DNA from 3 places in the Nonomuraea sp. NPDC003560 genome. Region 3 is predicted to be linked to each of the others. Evidence: riboswitches for the same ligand, from Rfam matches in the RefSeq annotation. Region 3 holds a riboswitch; each other region holds the start of a gene.
What was found. A riboswitch is a leader RNA that binds a small molecule or an ion and turns the genes downstream of it on or off. The one in region 3 is predicted to bind thiamine pyrophosphate.
Positions count from the first base shown of each region.

Region 1: linked by a shared signal. The riboswitch ahead of thiC (phosphomethylpyrimidine synthase ThiC) and the one ahead of ACFYUV_RS26235 (purine-cytosine permease family protein) in region 3 are both predicted to bind thiamine pyrophosphate.
Region 2: linked by a shared signal. The riboswitch ahead of ACFYUV_RS08100 (FAD-dependent oxidoreductase) and the one ahead of ACFYUV_RS26235 (purine-cytosine permease family protein) in region 3 are both predicted to bind thiamine pyrophosphate.

Region 1 covers NZ_JBIAOF010000003.1:482,241-485,505, reverse strand. The annotation lists gene ACFYUV_RS13190 (glycoside hydrolase N-terminal domain-containing protein) at 1-981, shown strand, start outside; gene ACFYUV_RS13185 (class I SAM-dependent methyltransferase) at 941-1,561, opposite strand; TPP riboswitch at 1,597-1,709, shown strand; gene thiC (phosphomethylpyrimidine synthase ThiC) at 1,702-3,180, shown strand; gene ACFYUV_RS13175 (SDR family oxidoreductase) at 3,190-3,265, opposite strand, start outside.
Region 2 covers NZ_JBIAOF010000002.1:587,729-590,993, forward strand. The annotation lists gene thiS (sulfur carrier protein ThiS) at 1-88, opposite strand, end outside; gene ACFYUV_RS08100 (FAD-dependent oxidoreductase) at 85-1,722, opposite strand; TPP riboswitch at 1,712-1,828, opposite strand; gene ACFYUV_RS08105 (NAD(P)/FAD-dependent oxidoreductase) at 1,881-3,050, shown strand; gene ACFYUV_RS08110 (Rv2175c family DNA-binding protein) at 3,081-3,265, shown strand, end outside.
Region 3 covers NZ_JBIAOF010000006.1:529,496-532,760, reverse strand. The annotation lists gene ACFYUV_RS26240 (methylated-DNA--[protein]-cysteine S-methyltransferase) at 1-141, shown strand, start outside; gene ACFYUV_RS26235 (purine-cytosine permease family protein) at 127-1,464, opposite strand; TPP riboswitch at 1,455-1,568, opposite strand; gene ACFYUV_RS26230 (rhodanese-like domain-containing protein) at 1,620-1,943, opposite strand; gene ACFYUV_RS26225 (Fpg/Nei family DNA glycosylase) at 1,970-2,848, opposite strand; gene ACFYUV_RS26220 (TenA family protein) at 2,886-3,265, opposite strand, start outside.

The DNA of each region.
Region 1 (3,265 bases), on a different contig from region 3:
AACCCGTTCGGGTTCACGGGCGTGCACGACTGGCCCACGTCGTTCTGGATGCCGGACGCCGCCGGCTGGCTGGTGCGCCAGCTCTACGAGCGTTACCTGTTCGACGGCGACGAGCGCTACCTGCGCGGGCACGCCTATCCGGCGATGCGCGAGGCCGCCAAGTTCTGGCTGGCCAACCTGTGTCCCGACGCGCGCGACGGCAGCCTCGTCGTCTCGCCCGCCTACTCGCCCGAGCACGGCGACTTCACCGCGGGCGCGGCCATGCCGCAGCAGATCGTCCGGGACCTGTTCGCCTGCACGGCCGCGGCCGCGCGCACGCTCGGCGTGGACGCCGAGTTCGCCGGACGGCTGCGCACGGCGGCCGACCGGCTCGATCCCGGGCTGCGGGTCGGGTCCTGGGGGCAGCTCCAGGAGTGGAAGGCCGACCTCGACGACCCGTCCGACCGGCACCGGCACGTCTCCCAGCTCTACGCCCTGCACCCCGGGACGCAGCTCACCGCCCCCGAGCACCTGGCCGCGGCGCGCACCACCCTCGAAGCGCGCGGCGACGGCGGCACGGGCTGGAGCATGGCCTGGAAGGTCAACTTCTGGGCCCGGCTCAAGGACGGCGACCGCGCCCTGAGCATGCTGGGCGGGCAACTGCGCGCCAGCACGCTGCCCAACCTGTGGGACACGCATCCGCCGTTCCAGATCGACGGGAACCTCGGCGCGACCGCCGGGGTGGCCGAGATGCTGCTCCAGAGCCACGCCGGCGTCATCGAGCTGCTGCCCGCGCTGCCGGCCGCCTGGCGCGCGGGCTCGTTCGACGGGCTGCGCGCCCGCGGCGGCTTCACCGTCGGGGTGACCTGGGCGCACGGCGTGCCGGTCGAGGTCAGGCTGTCGTCGGCGCGCGGCGGGACCGCCCGGCTGCGCGGCCCCGGCTTCGCGCTCGACCTGGAGACTAGGGCTGGGGAGAGCTGCGCGCTGTCGCCAGCACGCTGAACCACGTGCGGTGGGTGACGTTCGTCTCGTGCCAGGCGACCGCGAACCCGGCCGCGTCCAGCACCGCGAGCAGGTCGCCCGCGTCGCGGTGGACGAACCAGCGCTCGTACTCCGTCCGGTACGGCACCGGCTCCCAGCCCTCGCCGTCGCCCAGGGCGGTGATCAGCGCGAGCACCCCGCCGGGGCGCAGCGCCGCGTGCCAGGCGCGCAACGTCGCCTCGGTCTGCTCGGACGGCACGTGCACGAGGGCCGCGGCCGACCAGACGCCGTCCAGGGACGCCGGCGACAGCGGCGGGCGTCGCAGATCGCCCAGGACGGTGGGCACGCCGCGCCCGGCGGCGAGCCTGGCCATCTCGATCGACAGGTCCACGCCCACGGTGGTCAGGCCGCGTCCGGCGAACCAGGCCGACTCGCGCCCCGGGCCGCATCCCAGGTCGGCGACCGTGGCCCCGGCGGGCAGGGCTGAGGCGAACCGGTCGCGGACGGCCACGATCGAGGGTGACGGATCGGCGACCTGCTCGTCGAACTGGCGCGCGATGCGGTCGTAGGTGGCGGTCGTGTGCGCAATGGGATCGGACATCCCCTTGATCCTGCCACGCGCGGGGTTATGATCGCGATGACCAACGCGGGAGCCCGGTGCGGACCGGGCTGAGAGGACGGCTGTCAGCCGCCGACCGCCAGAACCTGCTCCGGATAATGCCGGCGAAGGGAGTTTGCGCGATGAGCGACGCGCGCTTTTCCAAGATCTACATCGGTGACCTTCAGGTGCCGATGCGCGAGGTCAGGCTGTCGAACGGCACGTCGGTGCGGCTCTACGACACCTCGGGGCCGTCGCGTACCGACCGCTCGGCGTGGGGGTCGCCGGTCACCCAGCTCGGCGCGGCGCGGCGCGGCGTGGTGACCAAGGAGATGGAGTTCGTGGCCGTCCGGGAGGGGATGACGCCCGAGTTCGTCCGGCAGGAGGTCGCGGCCGGGCGGGCGGTCATCCCCGCCAACGTCAACCATCCGGAGTCCGAGCCGATGGCGATCGGCCGGAACTTCCTGGTCAAGATCAACGCCAACATCGGCAACTCCGCCGTCACCTCCTCGATCGAGGAGGAGGTCGAGAAGATGACCTGGGCCACCCGGTGGGGCGCCGACACCGTCATGGACCTGTCCACCGGGCCGAACATCCACGAGACCCGCGAGCAGATCATCCGCAGCTCGCCCGTCCCGGTCGGCACCGTGCCCATCTACCAGGCGCTGGAGAAGGTGGGCGGGCGACCCGAGGCGCTGTCGTGGGAGGTCTACCGCGACACCCTGATCGAGCAGTGCGAGCAGGGCGTCGACTACGTGACGGTGCACGCGGGGGTGCGGCTGGCGCACGTCCCGCTGACCGCCCGCCGCAAGACCGGGATCGTCTCGCGCGGGGGCTCGATCATGGCCGCCTGGTGCCTGGCCCACCACCGCGAGAGCTTCCTGTACGAGCACTTCGACGAGATGTGCGCCCTGCTGGCCCGCTACGACGTGACGTTCTCGCTGGGCGACGGGCTGCGCCCCGGCTCGATCGCGGACGCCAACGACGAGGCCCAGTTCGCCGAGCTGCGCACCCTGGGCGAGCTGACCAAGATCGCGCACGCGCACGACGTGCAGGTGATGATCGAGGGTCCCGGCCACGTGCCCATGCACAAGATCAAGGAGAACGTCGACCTGCAGCGCGAGCTCTGCGACGACGTGCCCTTCTACACCCTCGGCCCGCTCGTCACCGACATCGCCCCCGGCTACGACCACATCACCTCGGGCATCGGCGCCGCCATGATCGCCTGGTACGGCACCGCCATGCTCTGCTACGTCACCCCCAAGGAGCACCTCGGCCTGCCCAACCGCGACGACGTCAAGACCGGCGTGATCACCTACAAGATCGCGGCGCACGCGGCGGACCTGGCCAAGGGGCACCCGCAGGCCCAGGCGTGGGACGACGCCCTGTCGGACGCCCGGTTCGAGTTCCGCTGGGAGGACCAGTTCGACCTGTCGCTCGACCCGGACACCGCCCGCGCCTTCCACGACGAGACCCTGCCGGCCGCGCCCGCCAAGACCGCGCACTTCTGCTCGATGTGCGGCCCGAAGTTCTGCTCGATGAAGCTCAGCCACGAGGTGCGGGCGGGCATGGCCGACAAGGCGGCCGAGTTCCTCGGGAAGGGCGGCTCGATCTACCTCTGACCTGCGCGGTCAGCCCGGGAGCGTCTCGCCGCCGATCGGGGCCAGCACCTCGCCCGTGTAGTACGAGGACAGCCGGTCGGCGGCG
Region 2 (3,265 bases), on a different contig from region 3:
TGGTGGCGGTGGTCAGCGTCCGTACGGCCTGGGCCACGGTGGTGCCGTCGGCCACCTCGTGCGCGGCGCCGTTGATCGTCACAATCATGAAATATCCCGAAATCTCGCGGGCGAGCACAGCGCGGCCAGCTCGCCCTCCTCACCCGTCAGAATCCCCGCGCCCGTCGAAACCCCCGCCACCCGAGCCGCTGCCTGAGCCGCCGCTTGGGCCGCCGCTTGGGCCGCCGGCTGCGTGCCTGTCTGCACCGCCGCCGGGGCCCCGGCCTGTGTGCCTGTCTGGGCCGTTGCCGGGGCCGCCGCCGGGGACGCCGTCGTCGTGGACGGTGTCAGCACCGCCGACGCGACCAGGGCCGCCGTCAGGGGAGCCAGCAGCACCCCGCCCCGATGGTGGCCGGTCGCCAGCACCAGCCCCGGGACCTCGCCCGCCCCGATGATCGGCAGGTTGTCGGGGGTGCCCGGACGCAGCCCGGCGACCACGTCGGCGACCTCCAGCTCGGTGACGCCCGGCACCAGCTCCCTGGCGTCGCGCAGCAGCTCGTAGAGCCCGCCCGCGGTCACCCGGGTGTCGAACCCCAGCTCCTCCTGGGTCGCCCCGAGCACCAGCTCGCCGTCGCCCCTGGGGACGAGGTAGACGGGCGCGCCGTGCACCATCCCGCGTACGCACCGGCCGAGCAGCGGCTGCGGCGAGCGCAACCGCATGATCTGCCCCTTGACCGGCCGGACGGGCACGTCGGCCAGCTCCCCGCTCCACGCCCCGGCGGCCAGCACCACCCGCTCGGCCGCGATCTCCAGCACCGCCGGCTCAGGCTGACCGGGCACGGCCTCAAGCCGCACCCCCCTCACAGCACCAGTCGCAGCACCTGTCACGGCTCCCGCCACAGGTCCTGCCGCACCGCCTGCCCCAGCACCGATCCCAGCGCCGGTCCCAGAGCTGATCCCACCGCCGGTCCCGGAGCCGATCCCAGCACCGGTCAGAGCGCCGGTGCCAGAGCCGGTCCCAGCGCCGGTCGCGGCGCCTGGAGCGGCGTCGCCGTCGCGCAGCAGGCCGGTCACCCGCGCCCGCACCACGGGCACGCCCAGCCGGTCGAGCGCGGCCAGCAGCGCCGCCGTGACCCGGCGCGGATCGACCCAGGCGTCACCGGGGGCCAGCAGCCCGCCGCGCACCGAAGGGGCCAGCATGGGCTCCAGACGCCGGCACTCGCGCCCGGTCAGCCGCTCGACCCGCAGCCCCAGCTTGTCCATGAACGCCGCCAGGTCGTCGAGCGCCGCGAGGTCGTCGGCCCCGAAGGCGACGTCGAGCGTGCCGTCGGCGCGCAGGTCGAGCGCACGGCCAGCGGCCCCCTCCGGCCCGATCACCCCGAACGCGCCCCCGAACGCCTCCCCGGCCCTCGCCTCGGCCCTCGCCCCGGCCCCGCCACCGGAACCGCCGCTCAGCCCCGTGCCGAGACCTGCCCCGAAGCCCGCACCGAGGTCCGGGCCGAGGCCCGCGTCGGCGGCCAGTTCGGCGGCGAAGGACGGCCATCGGCTCAGCGAGGCGGCCCCCAGCCGCAGCAAAGGCTCCTCGGTGTAGGCGACCTCGCTGACGGGCGCCAGCATCCCGGCCGCCGCGTAGGACGCCCCGCGCCCCGGGGCCGGATCGACCACCGTGACGGGCAGCCCCTCGCGGGCCAGCCGCCAGGCGATCGACAACCCGACGACCCCGCCGCCCACGATCACATTCATCCGCGCTCCCTTCGCCGGCATGATCCGGATCAGGTGTCTTGCGGTCGAAGGCCCGCTCAAGCCTTCCTCTCAGCCCGGTGACGGCCGGACTCCCGCGCGTCTTGCGCCTCCAGCCTACGGCCTCGGCGCGACGTGCCGGCACCGCCCCCGTTATGGTCATGAACGTGAACCATGTCGTAGTGGTGGGAGCGGGCCTGGCCGGGCTGCGCAGCGCGGAGGCGCTGCGCGGGCGCGGCTTCACCGGACGGATCACGCTGATCGGCCAGGAGCGCCATCGGCCCTACGACCGTCCGCCGTTGTCCAAGGCCGTGCTGTCCGGCGCGGCCGACTCCAGCTTCCTGGAGGCCGACCTCGACGCGCTGGAGGTCGACTTCTGGCCAGGCGTCACCGCCAAGGCCCTGCGCGAGGGCGTCGTGGAGACGACCGAGGGCGAGCTCGGCTACGACGGCCTCGTGATCGCCACCGGCACCGAGCCGATCACCGTGCCCGGCGACGGCCCCCAGCACGTCCTGCGCACCCTCGACGACGCCCACGAGCTGCGCGCCGGGCTCGTGGCCGGAGCCCATGTGGCGATCATCGGCGCCGGCTGGATCGGCGCCGAGGTCGCCACCGCCGCCCGCAAGGCCGGTTGCTCGGTGACCGTGATCGAGGCCGGCCCCGCCCCGCTGTCCAACGCCGTGGGCCCGGAGATCGGCGCCCGCACGCGACACTGGTACGACGGCATCGACCTGCGCCTGAACACCATGGTCGACGAGGTGGACGAGGGCGGCGTGCGGCTGGTGGGCGGCGAGTTCGTCCAGGCGCACGTGGTCGTCACGGGCATCGGCGTGCGCCCGGCCGTCGAGTGGCTGGCCGGCTCCGACATCGACCTGCACAACGGCGTCGTCACCGACGAGCACCTGCGCACGTCCATGCCGAACGTGGTCGCCGCCGGCGACTGCGCGGCCTGGTGGTCGCGCCGCTACGGCGTCCGGCTGCGCGTCGAGCACTGGGACACCGCGCTCGGCTCGCCCGAGGTCGCCGCCGCGACCCTGCTGGGGGAGGAGGCCGTCTACGACCCGGCCCCCTACTTCTGGTCCGAGCAGTTCGGCCACATGGTCCAGTACATCGGCCACCACCCCTCCGGCGACCGCCTGCTCTACCGGGGCGAGCCCGAGGGCAAGTGGTCGGCCGTCTGGCTGACGTCCGGCGACACCCTCGCCGCCGTGCTCGCCGTCGACCGGCCCCGGGACTACGTGCAGGGCCGTAGGATCATCGAAGGCGGGCATCGCCTCGACACAGAACGCCTGGTAGATCCAGAGGTCCCCCTACGGGATTGTGTTGTTTGAGCAAGGACGGCATGTGGTAGTTGTGGTTTCGTGACGCTTTCTGTTGCACAGATCGACCGGGAGACCGACCAGCTCGTCGACGAGTGGCTCACTCTCCCCGAAGTGGCCTCACGCCTCGACCTCTCGATCGGGCGGGCCAAGCAACTCCTCAAGGACCACAAGCTGCTCGGCGTGCGCCGTGGCGGCGGCGGGCCACAGGTTCCCGCGGTGTTCCT
Region 3 (3,265 bases):
GTCGGCGCCAACCCGGTGTGCGTGATCGTGCCCTGCCATCGGGTGGTCCGCGAGGACGGCGAGCTCGGCGACTACGCCGGAGGCGTGGCCGCCAAGCAGCACCTGCTCAACGTCGAACGCCGGGTCTCAGCGGGCCGCTGAGCGACGCCGGCCGAGCACGCCGATGAGCAGCGTCACCAGGGCCGCGACCAGCGCCCCGCCGAGCGCGCCGTTCATCCACGGCTCCCGCGTGAAGCCGACGGCCTCGCGGGCGGAGGCCCAGAAGCCGTCCCAGCCGGCGACCGTGGGCGTCGAGGTGGTGAACCAGTAGGCGGCGAAGCCCAGCGCCCACGGCAGCAGCATCAGCCAGCGCGAGGGCGCGTCCTCGGCGGTGTTCCAGCGGGCCGCGCCGCCGAGCACGAAGTAGTCGACGGCCAGCACGGCGAACATCGGCACGAACACCGCGCCGATCACCCCGAGGAACGCGCCGTAGGAGGTGACGTCCACGACCAGGGCGATCGCGGTGGTGAGCACGCCGATCGCGGTCGAGACGACCCGGCGGTCCACCTTCGGCATCAGGTTCTGCAGCGAGACGGTGGTGGAGTAGACGTTGGCGAAGGACTGGTCGGTCTCGCGCAGCACCAGGATGCCGAAGAACAGCGCGCCCAGCGGCGCCGCGACGAACGGCTGGAACACGACCATGCCGTCGGCCTGGACCGCCTGGGCGCCCGCGATGGCCACCGCGTACACGCCGAGTGCCAGGCAGGCCACCTGGGCGACGGTGTAGCCGCCGACGACGCCGGTGAAGGCGGCCCGGCTGGAACGCGAGTGCCTGGCGAAGTCGGCGGCCATCGGCACCCACGACACCGACAGGGCGATGACGTAGTCGACGGCCGGGGCGAAGGCCGTCCACGACCCGCCCGTGTACGTCGGCGCCTCGCCCAGGAACGACACCGTGAACCAGATCAGCGACACGATCACGCCGGCGGTCACGTACCGGCGCAGCAGCCGGATCGACCCGAGCGGCCAGACGGCGAGCGCGGTGGTCAGCACCCCCGCCACCACCACCCACACCTGGTACGGGACGCTCCCGAAGATCGCGTTCGCGGCCTTGGCGATCACCCAGAGCTCGAAGGCCCCCCAGCCGAGCATCTGCACGATGTTCAGCACGGACGGGACGTACGACATCTTCGCCCCGAACAGCCCGCGCAGCAGCACCATCGCCGGCCGCCCGGTCTGCGTGCCGGGGATGGCCGACAGGCCGACCATGGCCGTGCCGATGAGGCTGCCGACCACGGCGGCCGTGAGCGCGGCCACGAGGCTGAGCGGCGCGTTGCCCAGGGGATCGATCAGGACGAGCGCGCCGGAGAAGCCGAGGAGGCTGACACCCAGGTTGGCCCAGAGCGCGCCCTGGTCGAGGACGCCGAGGGTCTTGGGGGGCGCGCCGTCAAGGGTCAGCGGAACTTCGTCGACGACATGCGTCATCGCACACTCCCTACGCCGGCATTACCCGGACAGGTTCAGGCGGTCGGCAGCGGCTGTGTTGCTGCCCTCTCAGCCCGGCACCCCGAGCTCCCGCGACTATGCAGTTGGCGCCCTCATCATGCCTCAATGGCGGCGGAACCGCCACAGTGGGGCATTCAGGCCACGAAAGGATCCTGCCCGGTCTCGCTGACCATGGGACGGCGCGCGAACTCCCACGACTGCATGCCGCCGCCCACGTTGACGGCGTCGCGCCCGAGCTGGTTGAGCCACGCCGTGACCTGCATCGACCGGCCGCCTACCCGGCACACCACGTAGACGGTGCGGTCGGCGGGCACCTCCTCGACCCGGCCCTGGATCTGCGACATGGGGATGTGCACGGCCTCGGGGGCGTGGCCGGCCAGCCACTCGTCCTGCTCGCGGACGTCGAGCAGGTAGGCGTCGTCGGGAACGGCGGTGACGTCGATCTCTGGAACGGTCATGTCTCCATCATCCCGCGCCCGGGACCCTACTTGAGCAGGCGCGACATCCGCCGGTCGGCCAGCGGCTTCCCGCCCGTCTGGCAGGTCGGGCAGTACTGGAGCGCGGAGTCGGCGAAGGACACCTCGCGGATCGTGTCGCCGCACACGTCGCACGGCTGGCCGGCCCGGTTGTGCACGCGCAGCCCGGACTTCTTCTCCGCCTTGAGGTCCTTGGCGGCCAGCCCGTGCGCCCGTTCGACGGCGTCGCGCAACGTCGTCACGATGGCCTCGTGCAGGTCGGCGATCTGGGCGTCGGTCAGCGTCGCGGCGATCTTGAACGGCGACATCCTCGCCGCGTGCAGCACCTCGTCGGAGTAGGCGTTGCCGATGCCCGCGATCACCTTCTGGTCGCGCAGCAGCCCCTTGATCTGGGTGCGGTTGCCGCCCACGATGCGCTTGAGCGCCTCGACGGTGAAGGCGTCGTCGAGCGGGTCGGGGCCCAGGGCGGCGACGCCGGGCACGTCCTCCGGCTTGTCGGTGACGTAGACGGCCAGCCGTTTCTGCGTGCCGGCCTCGGTCAGCTCGAAGCCGGGGGCCAGGCCGTCGTCGTCCGGCGCCAGCCGTACGCGTACGGCCAGCGGCCCCTTGCCCGGCCGCACCGGCCGCGCGCCGGTCAGGTCGTCGCGCCAGCGCAGCCAGCCGGCGCGGGCCAGATGGATGATCAGGTGCAGGCCGTCGCAGTCGAGGTCGAGGAACTTGCCGTGCCTCGACACGTTCGTGACGGTGAGCCCGCCGAGCGCGGTGACCGGCGGGTCGAACGTCTTGAGCGCCTGGAAGCCGACGACGTCGACGCCGGCGATCGAACGGCCGACCGCCCGCTCGCGCAGGAAGTTGGTGAGCGACTCCACCTCGGGAAGTTCCGGCATGCCCCCAGGGTATGGCGCGCGCCGGGCCGGCACGCGACTACGGCACGTCCCAGAAGGCGAGCTCGTGTGCCATGCCCTCGGCGAACAGCGCCTCCGCCCGTACGGGGTCGGGGTCGGCCTCGTCGATCATCTGCCCGATCCGTACGGTCAGCACCGCGAACGCGGGGTCGGCGTAGGTGTCCACCCAGGCCCGGTACCGCGGCTCGGCGGGCGGGTTCTCGGCGAGAATCTTCCCAAGACTCGAATATCCCCACATACACGGATAAAGCGCGGCCAACCCCTCCCCGTACGACCCCGCCGCCTCCAGCAGGAACGCCGTGTACGCCACACACGCCGGCCCCTTCACCGCGTTGTCCAGATCGGCCCCGAACTCCGCCGACAACGACCGATGCAGCCGCAGTTCGTCGTGGTACGTCG